DNA from 2 places in the Schumannella luteola genome. Region 2 is predicted to be linked to the other one. Evidence: predicted binding sites of a transcription regulator. Region 2 holds the regulator's gene; the other holds the start of a gene.
What was found. The regulator HrcA, encoded in region 2, represses chaperone genes, less so after heat shock. The targets are predictions, from matches to a motif close to TTNGCACTCGNNNNNNNCGAGTGCNAA.
Positions count from the first base shown of each region.

Region 1: groL (chaperonin GroEL) is a predicted target of HrcA. The motif match lies at 1,870-1,896, and genes of this name have one in related genera.

Region 1 is NZ_JACBZY010000001.1:2,002,838-2,011,352, reverse strand. Features, by position in the region: gene BJ979_RS08985 (hypothetical protein) at 1-26, shown strand, start outside; gene groL (chaperonin GroEL) at 123-1,742, opposite strand; gene BJ979_RS08975 (cold-shock protein) at 1,987-2,190, opposite strand; gene BJ979_RS08970 (LytR C-terminal domain-containing protein) at 2,384-2,962, opposite strand; gene BJ979_RS08965 (DUF3263 domain-containing protein) at 2,979-3,344, opposite strand; gene BJ979_RS08960 (DUF2332 family protein) at 3,412-4,461, opposite strand; gene msrB (peptide-methionine (R)-S-oxide reductase MsrB) at 4,593-5,057, shown strand; gene BJ979_RS08950 (nitroreductase family protein) at 5,054-5,596, shown strand; gene BJ979_RS08945 (metal-sensitive transcriptional regulator) at 5,759-6,103, shown strand; gene BJ979_RS08940 (heavy-metal-associated domain-containing protein) at 6,162-6,431, shown strand; gene BJ979_RS08935 (heavy metal translocating P-type ATPase) at 6,428-8,515, shown strand, end outside.
Region 2 is NZ_JACBZY010000001.1:3,255,489-3,264,003, forward strand. Features, by position in the region: gene dnaJ (molecular chaperone DnaJ) at 1-492, opposite strand, end outside; gene hrcA (heat-inducible transcriptional repressor HrcA) at 498-1,532, opposite strand; gene BJ979_RS14860 (DUF4870 domain-containing protein) at 1,804-2,379, shown strand; gene BJ979_RS17720 (DUF4870 domain-containing protein) at 2,513-3,052, shown strand; gene hemW (radical SAM family heme chaperone HemW) at 3,076-4,302, opposite strand; gene BJ979_RS14875 (DUF1990 domain-containing protein) at 4,302-5,066, opposite strand; gene BJ979_RS14880 (mechanosensitive ion channel domain-containing protein) at 5,117-6,562, opposite strand; gene BJ979_RS14885 (adenylate/guanylate cyclase domain-containing protein) at 6,555-8,515, opposite strand, start outside.

The sequences.
Region 1 (8,515 bases), 1.3 Mb from region 2:
CGCTGGTCGGACTGCTCTACGCCTGAGCCGACGCCCGGGAACGACGAAGCGGGCGGCTCCCCGAGGGGAACCGCCCGCTCCCGAGCAGTGCGAGCCGAGGCTCAGACCGTCTGATCAGACGATCAGAAGTCCATGCCGCCGGTCGGGTCGCCGGCCGGGGCCGCGACCTTCTCCGGCTTGTCGGCGACGACGGCCTCGGTGGTGAGGAAGAGACCGGCGATCGAGGCCGCGTTGAGCAGCGCCGAGCGGGTCACCTTCACCGGGTCGTTGATGCCCGAGGCGAGCATGTCGACGTACTCGCCGGTCGCGGCGTTGAGGCCGTGTCCGACGGGCAGGTTGCGCACCTTGTCGACGACGACGCCGGGCTCGAGGCCCGCGTTGAGGGCGATCTGCTTGAGCGGGGCGTCGATCGCGACGCGCACGATCTTGGCGCCGGTCGCCTCGTCACCCGAGACCTCGAGCTTGTCGAAGGCGAGCTTGCCGGCCTGGATGAGGGCGACGCCACCACCGGCGACGATGCCCTCCTCGACGGCGGCCTTCGCGTTGCGCACGGCGTCCTCGATGCGGTGCTTGCGCTCCTTGAGCTCGACCTCGGTGGCCGCGCCCGCCTTGATGACGGCGACGCCGCCGGCGAGCTTGGCGAGGCGCTCCTGCAGCTTCTCGCGGTCGTAGTCGGAGTCGGTGTTGTCGATCTCCTGGCGGATCTGCTTCACGCGGCCCGCGATGGCGTCGGCCGATCCGGCACCCTCCACGATCGTGGTCTCGTCCTTGGTGACGATGACCTTGCGGGCCTGACCGAGCAGCTCGAGGGTCGCGTTCTCGAGCTTGAGGCCGACCTCCTCGCTGATGACCTGGCCGCCGGTGAGGATCGCGATGTCCTGCAGCTGGGCCTTGCGGCGGTCGCCGAAGCCGGGGGCCTTGACGGCGACCGACTTGAAGATGCCGCGGATCTTGTTCACGACGAGAGTCGCGAGCGCCTCGCCGTCGACGTCCTCGGCGATGATGAGCAGCTGCTTGCCGCTCTGGATCACCTTGTCGACGACCGGGAGCAGGTCCTTGATGTTCGAGATCTTCGAGTTGACGATCAGGATGTACGGGTCTTCGAAGACCGCCTCCTGACGCTCCGGGTCGGTGACGAAGTACTGCGACAGGTAGCCCTTGTCGAAGCGCATGCCCTCGGTGAGCTCGAGCGTGGTGCCGAAGGTGTTCGACTCCTCGACGGTGACGACGCCCTCCTTGCCGACCTTGTCGATCGCCTCGGCGATGAGCTCGCCGATCTCGCTGTCGGCGGCGGAGATGCTCGCGGTGGCGGCGATCTCGTCCTTGGTCTCGATCTCCTTGGCGGTGGCGACGAGCTCGGCCTCGACGGCCTTGACGGCCTTCTCGATGCCGCGCTTGAGGCTGATCGGGTCGGCGCCGGCCGCGACGTTGCGCAGCCCCTCGCGCACGAGCGCCTGGGCGAGCACGACCGAGGTGGTGGTGCCGTCACCGGCGACGTCGTCGGTCTTCTTGGCGACCTCCTTGACGAGCTCCGCGCCGATCTTCTCGTACGGGTCGTCGAGCTCGATCTCCTTGGCGATGGAGACGCCGTCGTTGGTGATGGTGGGGGCGCCCCACTTCTTCTCCAGAACGACGTTGCGGCCGCGCGGTCCGAGCGTGACCTTCACGGCGTCGGCCAGCGTGTTGAGGCCGCGCTCGAGGCCGCGGCGGGCCTCCTCGTCGAATGCGATGATCTTCGCCATGTAGTTCTCGTCCCTCCCGGACGTCGGCCTGCTGAGCACGGATGCGCACGGAGCCGTGAGCACGGTCGTGACCGGCAGCAGTGGTTCATGGGTTAGCACTCCGAACGAGGGAGTGCCAGGAGTCATTCTGGCACTCGCCCTGAGGGAGTGCAAGCCACCGCGACGCGGGATGACGGGCCCGGATCCGCCCGGGGCGGACACGAAAGCGGGCGGCGCCGCAGCACCGCCCGCTCGCGACTCCCGGTCAGGCCGGCCGCACGGCTTCGGCCTGGGGCCCCTTCGCCCCGGTGCCGAGCTCGAAGACGACCTTCTGCCCCTCCTCGAGCACCTTGTAGCCGCTCATGTCGATCGCGGAGTAGTGGACGAACACATCCTGTCCGCCCTCGTCCACGGTGATGAAGCCGTAGCCCTTCTCCGCGTTGAACCATTTGACGGTCCCGTTGGCCATCGCCTCTCCTCGCTGTGCTGTGCGCGCAGGACGGCGGTGGTGCGCAGTGCTGTAAGGCCGTCCGTGCGCCGATGCTAGCCCCGGGAAAGCGCCGATCACGAGGGGAATCGGGCGAAAGGGGGCCGGAGCGGACGATCGGCATCCAGATTAAACACTCGCGTAACACGAGCGCCCGTCAGCGGGCGATCCGGCCTCAGCCGACGGGGGTGAAGTCGTCGCCGAGCACGATGGTGACGGGCGCGCCGGGGAAGGCCGAGGAGAGCCGGATGGAGCCGGTGCCGAGGATCTGCACCATGCCCTTGGCGACGCCCTCGTACTCCTTGCCCGAGTAGTAGACGACCGTCGCCTTGCTCGTGCGCTCGTCGGCGTCGGCGGTTCCGGAGATGTTCCAGCCCGCATCCTTCAGCTTGGTCGCGATCCCGTCTTCGGCGTCGTCGTTCTTGCTCGCGTTGAGGATCGAGATGCGCAGCGCATCGGCGATCGCCGGGTCGACCGAGCCGGGCTCGGTGATCGCCGGGCTCTCGTCGGCCGCGCTCTGGCTGGCGGCGGGGCCGGCGGCGGAATCGCTCGAGCCGAAGGGCAGCTCGATCGAGAAGCGGGAGTCGACGCGCGAGAGCGTGAACAGGCCGACGGCCACGAGCACGCCCGTCGCGAGCGCCGCCCAGGCGAAGACGACCCAGCCGCGACCGCGCGGAGCGGGTCCGCGGTGCGCGCCGACGCGCGTGAGGTCGTGCGGGACGTCGTCGAAGCGGTCGCGGGGTGCGGTGCTCATCGGTGCGGGGTGGTCCTCAGCTGTCGGTGGGATCGATCCGGAACGTGCGTGCGGCACGGGCCCGGGTGCGGGCGGTGCGGAGCCGCTGCAGCCGACGCACGAGAAGCGGATCGGCGGCGAGCGCATCGGGGCGATCGATCGCGGAGTGGAGCAGCTGATGGTAGCGAGCCGAGGTGAGTCCCAGCTCCGAGCGGATCGCCGCCTCCTTCGCCCCGCCGCGCCCGATCCAGTCGCGCTCGAAGTCGAGCACGCGGCGTTCGGCGTCGGTCAGACCCATCACGGCGGCGCCGGCCGGAGCGGTCGCCCTGGTCGACTCGGCCGCAGCCGCCCCCGCCGCGTCCGACGGCGATGCCGCGGGCTCGGGGCTCGGCGAGGGGATCATCCGGTCAGGCTAGTGCGGGCGATGCGGGTCGCCCGACAGCCCCGCCGCGGTGTCGCGAACGCGCGACTCAGCCGATCCAGCGCAGCTGATCGCCGTGCGGACTCGTGCGGGCGAGCGGCTCGCCGTCGAGCGCGAGCACGGATCCGAGGGGATGCGCGGCCTCGCGTCCGGCGAGACGCTCGGCCACCTCGGGCAGCGCCGCGGCGCCCTCGAGCGTGATCGACCGGGCGCCGATCGAGCGCACGGCGTCGAGGAATCCAGCCCGCACCTCGCGACGCAGGTAGACGAGCGTGCCGAGCGACACGATCACGAGTTCGGCGCCCGCGGGCACGGCCGGCGACAGTTCGCGCAGGCGCGTCGGGTCGGCGATGAGCTGGGCCGCGTCGCCCTCCACGACCTCGATCGGATGCGAGCGCACCGCGACGAGCGCGGCCCGCAGTCGGGCACGCCGGTCGGGCCGGTCGACCGGGGTCAGCGCCTCGAGCCAGCGCGCATCGGCCGGATCGGCCGAGTCGAGCGGAGCGAGGTCGACCCCGCGGCGGGCGAGGATGCGCGGCAGGCGCGTCGGCAGCGCACCCGGCCCCGACACCGCGCAGCGCACGAGGGGGTCGCCGGCGCCGAGTTCCGACACCGCCTCGGCGACGGGCGCCGCATGCGCGCCGTCGCGGGCGTCCGCGCCGCCCGCCTCGCCGCCATCCCGCTCGAACCGGATCGTCCAGCGGTCGAGCGCGAGGCACAGCCCCGCGGCGGCGCCCAGCTCGAGCAGCACGACCGGGCCCTCGATACGCGCGAGCGCGGCGGCGAGCGGCGCGGTGCGGCCGACCTCGTTCGTCTGGGTGCGGCGCCCGCGCGCGGCGACGGCGAGCGTCTCGGCGTGCGTCAGCATCCACTCGCGCAATCCCGCGTACTCCCTCGCCGGCGCGCCGAGCAGGTCGGCGACGGCGAAGACGAGCGAGGGATGCCGCTCGCCCGGCGGGAGCCTCTCGATGACCGCGAGCACCTCGGGGTCATCGGCGATCGCCGCCGCCCACTCGCCGTGCCGTGCACTGTGCGGCCCGAGCTCGCGCGCCGCGCGCGAGAACCAGGCGGCGGTCGACTCGGATGCGGTGTCGGGCATGCCCCCATCCTGCCGCCCGCTCCGAACCGCATCCACGCCGTCTCGGCGCCGCCTCCGTGCCGCGTGCACATGGGAACAGCGCGCCCCGACACGCGGTTGAATGTGTCGTACGTCCGACGAAAGGGAACGACATGGCCTACGAGGTCGAGAAGACCGACGCCGAGTGGCAGGAGTCGCTGAGCGCCGACCGCTACAAGGTGCTGCGCGAGGCCGCCACCGAGCGGGCCTGGACCGGAGAGCTGCTCGACGAGCACCGCGCCGGCCTCTACACCTGCGGCGCCTGCGGCGCCGAGCTGTTCAAGAGCGGCACCAAGTTCGATTCCGGATGCGGCTGGCCGAGCTTCTACGACTCGGTCAACCCCGAGGCCGTCGAGCTGCTGGAAGATCGCAGCCTGCCGGGCGCGGTGCGCACCGAGGTGCGCTGCGCGAACTGCGGTTCGCACCTGGGCCACGTCTTCGACGACGGCTTCGGCACGCCGACCGGTCTGCGTTACTGCATGAACTCCCTCGCGCTGGGCTTCCAGGAGGAGGGCGCCGAGGCTCCCGCCGCCGAGGCCGACGCCCCGGTCGCGACTCCCGCCGAGTCCGCGAAGTGACCGCCTTCGAGGCGCTCCTCGCCCGCCGCTCGTATTCGTCGGTGGGCGAGGACGCCCCGAAGCGCAAGGAGCTGCTGCGACTGGTGGATGCCGCATCCACCGTCGCCGATCACAAGTCGCTGCGGCCGTGGCGGCTCATCGAGCTGCGCGGCGCCGACCGCGACCTGATCGGCTTCGGACTCGCGAAGGCCGAGGGCAAGAAGGGGCACGATGTCGAGAAGTACGTGCGCAAGGCGCACCGCTCTCCCCTCGTGATCGCCGTCGTGAGCTCGCCGCGCAAGGGCAAGCTGCCGGAGTGGGAGCAGGAGGCCGTGGCCTCGGGCATCGCCCACAACCTCACTCTGCTGCTCGACGAGGCCGGGTGGGGCGTCTTCTGGCGCACCGGATCGCACACCCGCAGCAAGGCCGTGGCGAAGGCGCACGGCCTGGCCGAGGGCGAGAAGCTGCTCGGCTGGCTGCACGTCGGCGCGAAGCCGGCACGACGGCGGATGGGGCGGCGCAAGCCGATCGACCCGAAGAAGTTCCTCACCCGACCGTGACCCCGGCAATATACCCCAACGGGGTATAGCTGGCAGAAGGCTGGGATGCGCGGCCCGCGCGTGCACGCACGTCGCGGGTCGCGCATACTTGTCGTCGACGGATACCCCTACCCCGTATTGGTATGGGTACCTCGATCGGCCACACGAGGATCGGAGACGCGGATGAGCGCAGCACCCCCGGCGGACGCCGCCGAGAACACCGGCCACGCCGCACACGGGCACGGGTCCCCCGGCTACGTGGACGTCAAGGACGCGCTGCTCAAGCGCCTGCGTCGCGCCGAGGGTCAGGTGCGCGGCATCGCGCGCATGGTCGAGGACGACGTGTACTGCATCGACATCCTCACCCAGGTCTCCGCTGCCACGAAGGCGCTCGAGACCGTCGCGCTCGCGCTGCTCGATGACCACCTCAGCCACTGCGTCGCCGAGGCCACGGCCGAAGGCGGACCGGTCGCCGAGGAGAAGATCCGCGAGGCCAGCGCGGCCATCGCGCGGCTCGTGCGCTCGTAGAGCGCAGCAGAGAGCACAGCCGCTCGTAGCGTCCCCCTGTACCCGAAAGGACTCGACCATGTCGACCATCACCAGCACCGTCCTCGTCGAGGGCATGACCTGCGCGCACTGCGTCGCGAGCGTCTCCGAGGAGATCGGCGAGATCGCCGAGGTCTCGACGGTCGACGTCGAGCTCGTCGTCGGCGGAGCCTCGCGTGTGACCGTCGCGAGCTCGGCGCCGATCGCGGCCGAGCGCATCCGGGCCGCCGTCGAGGAGGCGGGCTACGCCCTCGCCGATGACGTGACCGGCGCCGCAGGCGAGGCCACGGAGGGCGGCGAGCGCGCATGACCGCCGTCGAGCACCGTCTCGACATCACCGGCATGACCTGCGCTTCGTGCGCGAACCGCATCGAGCGCAAGCTCAACAGGCTGCCCGGCGTCGAGGCGACCGTGAACTACGCCCTGTCGACGGCCCATGTCGTGAGCGACGGCAGCGACGAGTCGGTGGATGCGGGGCGTCTGCTGCAGACGGTCGAGGCGGCCGGGTACCGGGCGACGATCCCCGCGCCGGAGCCCGCCCCGGCCTCGGTGACGCGGCACCCCGCCGATCCGGCGTCGCAGGACGAGCGCCCGGAGCACGACCAGCACGGCAGCTCCGCCGGCCACCAGCACGACCCCGGCGACGCCGGCGCCCTGCTGCGCCGCCTGGTGATCAGCGCCGCGCTCGGTGTGCCGGTGGCGCTGCTGTCGATGATCCCCGCGCTCCAGTTCGAGAACTGGCAGTGGCTCGCCCTCGCGCTCGCCGGGCCGGTCGTCGTCTGGGGCGCCTGGCCCTTCCACCGTGCCGCGGCCGTGAACCTGCGTCACGGCGGCGTGACGATGGACACGCTCATCAGCCTCGGCATCCTCGCGGCGTTCGGCTGGTCGCTCTACGCCCTCGTCTTCGGCGGCGCGGGCATGGCCGGCATGCACATGAGCTTCACGCTCATCGGCCGTCCCGAGGGCGGAGCCGACGAGATCTATCTCGAGGTCGCCGCGCTCGTGACGGTGCTGCTGCTGCTCGGGCGCTGGATCGAGGCGCGCGCCGGCGTCTCGTCACGTGCCGCACTGCAGGCGCTGCTCGAGCTCGGAGCGAAAGACGCGGCCCTGCTGCGCGACGGCGTCGAGACGCGGGTGCCGGTGGCGCAGCTCGCGATCGGCGACCGAGTCGTGGTGCGCCCGGGCGAGAAGGTGCCCTCCGACGGCGTCGTGGTCGAGGGCGCCTCGGCGATCGACGCCAGCATGCTCACGGGCGAGTCGGTTCCGGTCGAGGTGACGGCCGGCGATCGTGTCGTCGGCGGAACGATCTCCTCGGGCGGGCGCCTCGTCGTCGAGATCCGCCGCGTCGGCGCCGACACCGAGCTGGCCCGCATCCGCGCTCTCATGATCGACGCGCAGACCGGCAAAGCGCAGGTGCAGTGGCTCGCCGATCGGGTGTCGAGCGTGTTCGTGCCGGTCGTGATCGGACTGGCCATCGTGGCCTTCGCCGGGTGGATGCTGTCGGGCGCCTCGATCGAGATCGCCTTCACCGCCGCCGTGACGACGCTGATCATCGCCTGCCCGTGCGCGCTCGGCCTCGCCACGCCGACCGCGATCCTCGTCGGCACCGGCCGCGGCTCGCAGCTGGGCATCCTCATCCGCGGACCACAGGTTCTCGAGCAGACCCGCAAGGTCGACACGATCGTGCTCGACAAGACCGGCACCGTGACCGAGGGAAGGATGCGGGTCGCGGCCGTCGTGCCGGCGGACGGCGTCGAGGGCGCCGAGCTGCTGCGTCTCGCGGCGGCCGCCGAGGCCGGGTCGGAGCACCCGATCGGCCGGGCCATCGCCGAGGCGGACGCCGCGCATCCGATCGCCGCCGACTTCGCCGCGCACGCCGGCTTCGGCGTGCAAGCGGTCGTCGACGGGCGGCTCGTGCTCGCGGGGCGGCTGGGCTGGCTCGCGGACGAGTGGTCGATCGACACGGCCCCGCTGGCAGCGAGAGCCTCCCGGCACGAGGCCACGGGCTCGACCGTCGTGGCAGTCGCCGCCGACGGGCGCCTGCTCGGCATCGTCGCCGTCGCCGACACCGTCAAGCCGACCAGTGCCGCCGCCGTCGCCGCGCTGAAGCGGCTCGGGCTCACCCCGGTGCTGCTGACCGGCGACAACGAGGGTGCCGCGCGGGCCGTCGCGGCCGAGGTCGGCATCGCCGACGTGCGCGCCGGCGTCACGCCGGCGGGAAAGCTCGATGCGGTGCGCGAGCTGCAGGCGCAGGGCCGCGTCGTCGCGATGGTCGGCGACGGGGTCAACGACGCCGCCGCCCTCGCCGCCGCCGATCTCGGACTCGCGATGGGCGGCGGCACGGATGCGGCGATCACCGCGAGCGATGTGACGATCGTCTCCGGCGACCTGCTC
Region 2 (8,515 bases):
GCGCTGGATCTGGCCGGAGCCGCGGCAGATGTCGCAGGTCTGGATGTGCGTGCCCGGGGCGGCGCACGCGCCGTCGCAGGTGGGGCAGCGCACCGCGGTGTCGATCTCGAGGTCGCGGGCGGTGCCGAAGACGACCTCGTCGAGGTCGACCTCGATGCGCAGCAGCGCATCCTGCCCGCGCTCCGTGCGCGAGCGGGGGCCGCTCTGGCGCTGGGCGGCGTTGAAGAAGGTCTCGAAGATGTCGCCGAAGCCGCCGTTGAACGACCCCGAGCCGAAGCCCGCCGAGTCGCCCAGGTCGTAGCGCTGGCGCTGCTGCGGGTCGCTGAGCACGTCGTAGGCGTGCGTCACCGACTTGAAGCGCTCGGCCGCGTCCTCGCTGGGGTTGACGTCCGGGTGCAGCTCGCGCGCGAGCCGGCGGTACGCCTTCTTGATGTCCTCGGGCGAGGCGTCGCGTGCGACACCCAGCACGTCGTAGTGGTCGGTCGTGGCCACGAAGGTCAGTCCTCTCCGAGCAGTCGCGACAGGTAGCGCGCCACCGCGCGCACCGCCGCCATGTTGTTCGAGTAATCCATGCGCGTCGGTCCGAGCAGGCCCACGTGCGCGAGGCTTCCGCCGGCGCTGTAGCCGCTCGAGACGACGCTCGTCTCCTCGAGGCCGGTTCCCGCGTTCTCGCGCCCGATGCGCACCGCGACCCCCGCCTCGTCGATCTCCATCTCACCGAACAGCTTGAGCAGCGTGACCTGCTCCTCGATCGCCTCGAGCACCGGGAAGATGCTGCCGGTGAAGTCGCCCTCGGTGCGGGCGAGGTTGGCGGTGCCGGCCATGACCAGGCGGTCCTGGCGGCTGTCGGCCAGCTGACGGGCGAGCCGCGCCGCGATCCGGTCGGCCAGTGCGCGACGCGGGGCGGGGATGCCCTCCAGCAGTCGCGCGAGCACGCCGGGCGCCTCGCTCAGGGTCACGCCGATCAGCTCGGCGTTGAGTCGCGCCCGCAGCTCGGCGAGGTAGGGCTCCTCGGCGGCGGACTGCTCAGCGGCATCCGCGAGCTCGATCAGGCTCTGGTCGACGCGGCCGGAGTCGGTGATGAGCACCGACATCAGACGGCTCGGCGCGAGCGCCACGATCTCGACGTGCCGCACGCGTGACGAGCCAAAGAGGGGATACTGCGCGAGCGCGACCTGGTTCGTGAGCTGAGACAGCATCCGCACGGTGCGCGCGAGCACGTCGTCGAGGTCGTCGGCCTGGCCGAGGAAGGCCTCGATCGCGTGCCGCTGCGCCGGGCTGAGCGGGCGCAGGTCGGTGAGCTGGTCGACGAAGACGCGGTAGCCCTTGTCGGTGGGCACGCGGCCCGAGGAGGTGTGCGGGGCCGCGATCAGCTCCTCGTCTTCGAGCTGCGCCATGTCGTTGCGGATCGTCGCCGCCGAGACGCCGAAGGCATGCCGCTCGACGATCGACTTCGAGCCGACCGGCTCGCGTGATTCGACGTAGTCCTGCACGATCGCGCGCAGCACCGCGAGGGAGCGTTCCGAGACCACGGCTGCTCCTTCCCTGTCACGTCCTGATCGCGTCGACCGGGGGCGCGTGCTGCCCGTTCCGCCCGCCAGGGCGAGGGAGGTGCTGGCACTCCGGTACGACGACTGCCAAGTCTAACCGCCGCAACACCGGGAATGTCGTTGCACCGCCGTCGAGCCACCCACTACCGTGAGTGCCGCGTCCCGGCTGGTCTTCTGCGACCGAGACGGCGACCGCACGACCTCATCCCGGGAGCCGCCCCCCGCGTTCCCCCTCTGAAAGGCCTACGCCGCCATGACGGACCCCAACAACCCCCAGCAGCCCGGTCAGCCGCAGTACGGCGCACCCCAGCAGCCGCAGCAGCCCCAGTACGGCGCCCCGCAGCAGCAGCCCGCCTACGGCGCGCCGCAGCAGCCCCAGCAGCCCCAGTACGGCGCCCCGCAGGGCGGCTACGGCCAGCCCGGCGCGCAGCCGCAGTACGGCGCCCCGCAGCCGGCGCCGGCGCAGCCGCTCAGCCCCGCCGAAGACAAGCAGTGGGCGTCGTTCGCCCACCTCGGCGGCATCCTCGGCTTCCTGCCGTCGCTGCTCATCTGGCTCATCCTCAAGGAGCGCGGCCCGCTCGTCGCCCAGGAGGGCAAGGAGGCGCTGAACTTCCAGATCACGATCGTCTTCGCCGCGATCGCCGCCGGGATCTTGAACATCATCTTCGGCGTCGTCGGCGCCACCACGGGTGTGCCGATCGGCTTCGTCGGAAGCCTGCTCTCGCTCGCGGTGTGGGTCTGCAGCCTGATCTTCTCGATCATCGGCTTCACCCGCGTCAACGGCGGCGGGGCCTACCGCTACCCCTTCGCGATCCGCATCATCAAGTAAGCGCGAACCGCGTCCGACGGCGCCAGATCCCTACGGGGGTCCGGCGCCGTCGTCGTCTCCGCGCGCGACGGCCGGGCGCGATGGGGAGCGCTGTCCCTCGACCTGGGACGGCGCGGATGGTTCACTGTCAGTCATGAGCGACGGTCAGCCCACCCCTCCCGCCGACACCCCGCAGCCCGAAGGCACGCCGGGCGTCACCCCGCCTCCGCCCGCCGGCGCGACTCCGCCGCCCCCGCCGGGCGCGACCCCGCCCCCGCCGCCGAACTACGGCGCGACTCCCCCGCCGCCGCCCGGCGCACCTGGCGCCTACCCGCAGCAGGGCTACCCCGCCGCACCCGGAGTGCAGCCGATGAACCCGACCGACGAGAAGACCTGGTCGATCCTGCTGCACCTCGGCCCGATCATCGTGAGCTTCCTGGTGCCGCTCATCGGCTACCTCGTGCTCAAGGACCGCGGCCCGTTCATCCGCCACAACGCCGTGCAGGCCCTGAACTTCACGCTGACGATGCTGATCGGCTACGTGGCGTCGTATCTGCTGATGCTCGTGCTCATCGGCTTCATCACGCTGCCGATCGTGTGGGTGCTCAGCATCGTCTTCGCGATCATCGCCGCGGTGAAGACCAACAAGGGCGAGTACTACACGTACCCGTTCTCCATCAAGTTCGTGAAGTAAGACCGCCGTCCGGCGGGATGCGGTCAGTCGGCGAGCAGGCGACGCACCACCGCATCCGCGAGCAGTCGTCCCGGCCGGGTCAGCACGATCCGGCCGGTGACGGCGGCCCGACCATCGACCAGGCCCTCGGCGATGAGCCCCGCGACCGCGCGGCGGCCGTCGGCGTCGAGCACCCCGGTCGGCAGCCCGTCGACGACCCGCGTCTCGAGCAGCACCCGCTCGACGCGACGCGTCTCGTCATCCAGCGTCTCGCGGGCGTGCGCCGGCGAGATGCCCTCGGCGATGCGGCCCGCGTAGGCCGCCGGGTGCTTGACGTTCCACCAGCGCACCCCGCCGACATGGCTGTGCGCGCCGGGCCCGATGCCCCACCAGTCCTGGCTCGTCCAGTACGCGAGGTTGTGGCGTGAGCGCCGCTCGGCGCCGCGCGAGAAGTTGCTGACCTCGTACCAGTCGTAGCCCGCTCCGGTGAAGGCCGCGTCCGCCATGTCGTAGAAGTCGGCCTGGGCGTCGTCGGAGGGCTCGGGCACCTCGCCGCGCTTGATCTGGCGGGCGAGCTTCGTGCCCTGCTCGACGATGAGCGCGTAGGCGGAGATGTGACCGGGCTCCTCGGCGAGCACGGCGTCGAGCGTGCGCGTCCACTGGTCCGCGGTCTCGCCGGGTGAGCCGTAGATGACGTCGAGGCTGACCTCGAGACCGGCCTCCCGCGCCCAGCGCACGACCTGGGGCACCCGCGCGGGGTCGTGCGTGCGCTCGAGCGTCGCGAGCACCTCGGGCACGGCCGACTGCATGCCGAAGCTCACCCGGGTGAAGCCGGCCTCGGCGAGCGCCGCCAGGTCGGCCGCATCCACCGAGTCGGGGTTCGCCTCGGTCGTGATCTCGGCGCCCGGGGCGAAGCCCCAGGTGTCGCGGATGCCGTGCAGCATCGCCGCGAGGTCGCCGACCGGCAGCAGGGTCGGGGTGCCGCCGCCGAAGAACACGGTCGACACCGGCCGAGCGCCGACGCCGGCGCGGTCGAGCACGCCACCGGCGAAGCGGATCTCGTCGAGCGCCTGACCGGCGTAGTCCGACTGCTTGACGCCGCGGATCTCGCTCGCCGTGTAGGTGTTGAAGTCGCAGTAGCCGCAGCGCACCGTGCAGAACGGCACGTGCACGTAGACGCCCAGGTCGCGCTCGGCGGAGCCCACGGCGGCGGACGCCGGGAGCGTTCCGTCGGCCGGAGCCGGGTCGCCCTCCGGGAGGATGCTCGGCATCAGGCGGGATCTCGCGTCGCGGCGGGCGCGGAGTCGCCGGACGCCTCGGCGGCGGCTCCGGCGGCCTCGGCCGGCTGCGGCACGACCGCATCCGGCGCGGTGTCGGCGGCGAGCGGCGTCGCGAGCGCACGCAGGTAGCGGGCGGTGTAGAAACCCTGGGTCAGGCGCAGCACCGGGTTCACGAGCCACCAGAAGAAGCCGCCGGGCCGCGAGAACGCGCGGATCGACACCCACACCGAGCCGTCGTCGCTGCGCTCGACGATGAAGGCCTCCTCGCCGCGCTCGGCGTGCCCGGGCAGGGTGCCGTAGGCGAAGCCGCGGCGGTTCGGCTCGTCGACGACGTAGACGACGCGCGCCGGGAAGCGCAGTCGAAGCGGGCCGAAGGGGATGCCGAGCCAGGCGGTGTCGCCGGGGCGCAGCAGCGGGCGGCCATCGGCGGCGTAGATCCGCTCACCGGAGCTGTCGACCACGGCGGGTGCGATCGGGGCGCCGTCGTCGTCGAAGCCCACCGGGGTGTAGCCCATGCGGTCCAGCTCGGCGGGCGTCTCGACGACCTCGACACGGAATCCGGAGCGCTGCTGGATGCCCCAGGTCAGCGTCTCGGTCCAGGCGTGCTCCCAGCGCGCCGGGCCGTGGCCGATGAGGGCGCGGCGCTCGAGCGGACGGTATCCGGTCGGCGGATATTCCATCAGATCGGCCGCGCGCGTGGCGCCGACGGCCGCGTAGCTGACGGCGCGCTCCCAGATCGGCGCGCGTCTCGACATGATCGCCATGCTAACCCTCGGTGCGCATCCGCCCGAACCGAGCGGACCGGTCAGCGCGTGACGTCGCCGAGCTGCGTGAGCGCCCGGCCCTGTCGCGCGGCGGAGTCGTCGATCGCGACGCGGGCGCTCGCCTTGCGCTGGTCGAAGATCGTGCCGAGATCGCGGGCGAGCTGCGGGCGTCGGCGCACGAGCTGCTCGAGCTCGGCGATCGGAAGCGACAGCACGGTGACGTCGTCGACCGCGGTCGCGTCGGAGGGGTTGATCTCGTTCGTCAGGGCGCCGATGCCGATCATCTCGCCCCGTGTGAGGCGCCCGAGCGGGATGTCCCCGCCTCCGTCGACCGGCGAGGTCAGCGCGACCGTGCCGACCGCGATGACCCGCAGCGCCGGCGAGGGGTCGCCGGCGTGCTGCAGCTTCTCGCCCGCGCCGAAGCGCTGCAGCAGCACCCGGTCGGCGAAGGCCTCGGCCTCGTCCTGGGTGAGGCGCAGGCTCGAGGCCACCGACTTGAAGAGGGCGAGTCGGCGCTCGGGGGTGTTGTAGTCGTCGGTCAGGTCGTTGTCGAGGTGCAGGTTCGCCCGGCGCGCGGCGTACCAGAGCACGGTGTGGAACTGCGCGGTCGCCTCGGCCTCGATCGCGGGCGAGGCGACGGGGATGTCGACCCCGTACTTCGCCCCGCCGAGCGGGTACGCGCTCGGCCTGTGGTCGGCGGCGAGCACCGGCAGGTCGTCGGCGACGCGACGCAGCAGATCGAGGACCTCGTGCGGCGGGTCGTCGGTCGAGAACGGCAGCGTGATCGAGACGACGAAGGCGCCCGGCGCCTTGCTGAGGTTGTCGAACGAGGCCCCGGCGAGCGTGCCGTTGGGCACGATGTGGATGCCGTTGCCGGTGTCGATGTGCACGGCCCGCCAGTTGACCTCGACGACGCGGCCGCGCACGCCGCCCGTGTCGAGCCAGTCCCCCAGCCGGAACGGCTGCTCGAACAGCAGGAACAGACCGGAGACGACCGGGCCGACGGCGTTCTGCAGGGCGAGGCCGATGACGACCGTGCTGACGCCGAGCGCCGTGAACAGGCCGCCGACATCCGCGCCCCAGACCCAGGCGAAGAGCACGCCGAGGCCGACGAGGATGAGCACGAGACGGAAGATGTCGATGAAGATCGACGGCATCCGCGCCCGCCAGCTCTCCGGGCGCGCCCGCGTGAACAGCGCGACGTTGACGCCGTTGAGCACGACCAGCAGCAGCGCGAAGCCGAAGAAGGTGGCGGCGACGCGCGTCCAGGTCAGGTCCTTCTCGCCGAGCTGCACCTGGCTGATGAGGATGAGCAGGGCCGCCAGCGGCACGAGGAAGTTGCGCACCAGGCGCACCACCTTCGCCGCCTGCGGGTGACGCCGCGCGATGACCGAGTGCAGCTCGGTCAGCACGAGCAGCAGGATCGGCAGCCCGACGACGACCGCGAGCGACGGCCAGAACCAGGGCTGCCCGATGAGGTCAACCACGGCGGGCCTCCCGGTCGGCCGCGGCGCGATCCACCTTGAACACCCGCTCGTCGCCGAAGCCCGCCGACTCGGTGAGCGGGATGGTGTCAGGCAGCTGGTCGGCGACGCGCTGGGTGACGAAGATACCCGGCCCCTCGGCCGCATCCTGCACCCGGTGGGCGAGGCTGACCGCATCGCCCCACATGTCGTAGACGACGCTGGAGCGGCCGATCAGGCCGCTCGTGACCGTGCCGGAGTCGACGCCGGCCCGCAGGGTCAGCGTCGCGCCGTGCTGCGCGCCGAGCCGGTCGAGCACGTTCTGCATCTCGATCGCGAACTCGACCACGCGGCGCGCGTTGTCGACGCGCGGCACGATGAGCCCGCAGCTCGCGAGGTAGCCCTCGAGTCGCGTCGTGCGCACCCGCTCGACCCCGAGCCGGGCGGCCGCCTCGTCGAAACCGCGCACGATGTCGTTGAGCAGCGCCAGGCTCTCGGCCGACTGCATTCCGCGACTGAAGTCGTCGAAGCCGACGATGTCGGCGAAGATCACCGACACGTCCTGGTGGTCTTCGGCGATGGTCTCGTCGCCCTGCCGGTAGCGCTTCGCCACCGTCTCGGGCATGACCGTGTGCAGCAGGCGGTCGTATTCGGCCCGCTCGGCATCCAGCAGCTCGGCCTTGATCTCGAGGCTGCGGCTCATGTCGTTGAAGGCGACCCCGAGATCCGCGACCTCGTCGCGGGATCCGGTGTCGACCTGCACGCCCAGCTCGCCGGCGCTCACCCGCTGCACCGCCGTCTGCAGTCGCCGCAGCGGGCGCAGGAAGATCTGCGCCAGCAGCAGCGAGAGCAGGCTCACCAGCAGCGCGATCGCCGCCGTCGAGAGCACGAGGTTGCGGGTGAACTCCGCCGCCGAGGAGTAGGCCTCGGCGGTCGTGATGCGCGCCACGATGACCCAGTTGAGCCCCTCGATCTGCAGCGGCGCATAGGCCGCGAGCGACTGCCCGCCCACGTAGCTCGGCGCCTCGTTCGTGCCGGTCCTCCCCTGCAGCGCGCTCGTGACGGAGGCGTTGCGCAGCGGCTGCAGCAGGATCGTGCTCTTCGCCGCCACGACCTGCTTCGCGGTCGCGGACGGCGTGCCGCCCGCGATCGCGTCCTTCGCGTAGTCCTTCGGGCGCTGGATCAGCTCGCGCGAGTTGGAGCGCATCGTGCGGTCGTCACCGGCCAGGTACACCTCGCCGGTCTCACCGAGTCCCTGCTTCGCCCATCCCTCGTCGCCGGTCATGACGTCGTTGATCGTCTCGACCGGGATCTGCAGGGCGAGCACGCCCGTCACCCGGCCGTCGCGGTCGCCGATCGGCGAGAGCGCCCAGGCGGTCGGGCTGTTCAGCGACGGAACGTAGCGCTCGAAGTCGGTGAAGCGGGTCGCATCGACGCTGTTGGTCGCGAGCACCGCGTCGTAGGCCTTCGCGAGGGCGGAGTCGCGGTAGGGCCCGGTGCGCACATTCGTTCCGAGATCGGCACCCAGGTAGGCCGAGTAGACGACGTCGCCGTCGGTGTCGAGCAGCAGCGCATCCTCGAAGCCGATGCGGTCGACGAGGCTCGCGAAGAAGGAGTTGTACTCGGCGTTGGCCGCGGACCAGGCGCTGCCGTCACCCGCATCCGACGTCGCGAGCGCCTTGTCGTAGTCGAGGGCGAGCGGGGCCGTGTACTTCGACTGCAGGTAGACGCCGGCCGGATCGGTGGGCGCGAAGGCGGTGTCGCTGAACTGCTCGCCCGCGCTCTTCTCCAAAGCCGGCACGAAGGTGTCGGCGTAGAAGTCGCTGACCGCTGACGTCTCGGCGTCGCTCGCCGTCTGCTGCTGCAGCTCGGCGAAGCCCGCGTTGAAGGCCTCCGACGCGGCGACCGCGCTGTCGTTGCCCGAGGCGAGGACCGCTGTCGTGCGGATGTTCTCCATCGTGCGGGTGATCTCGGCGG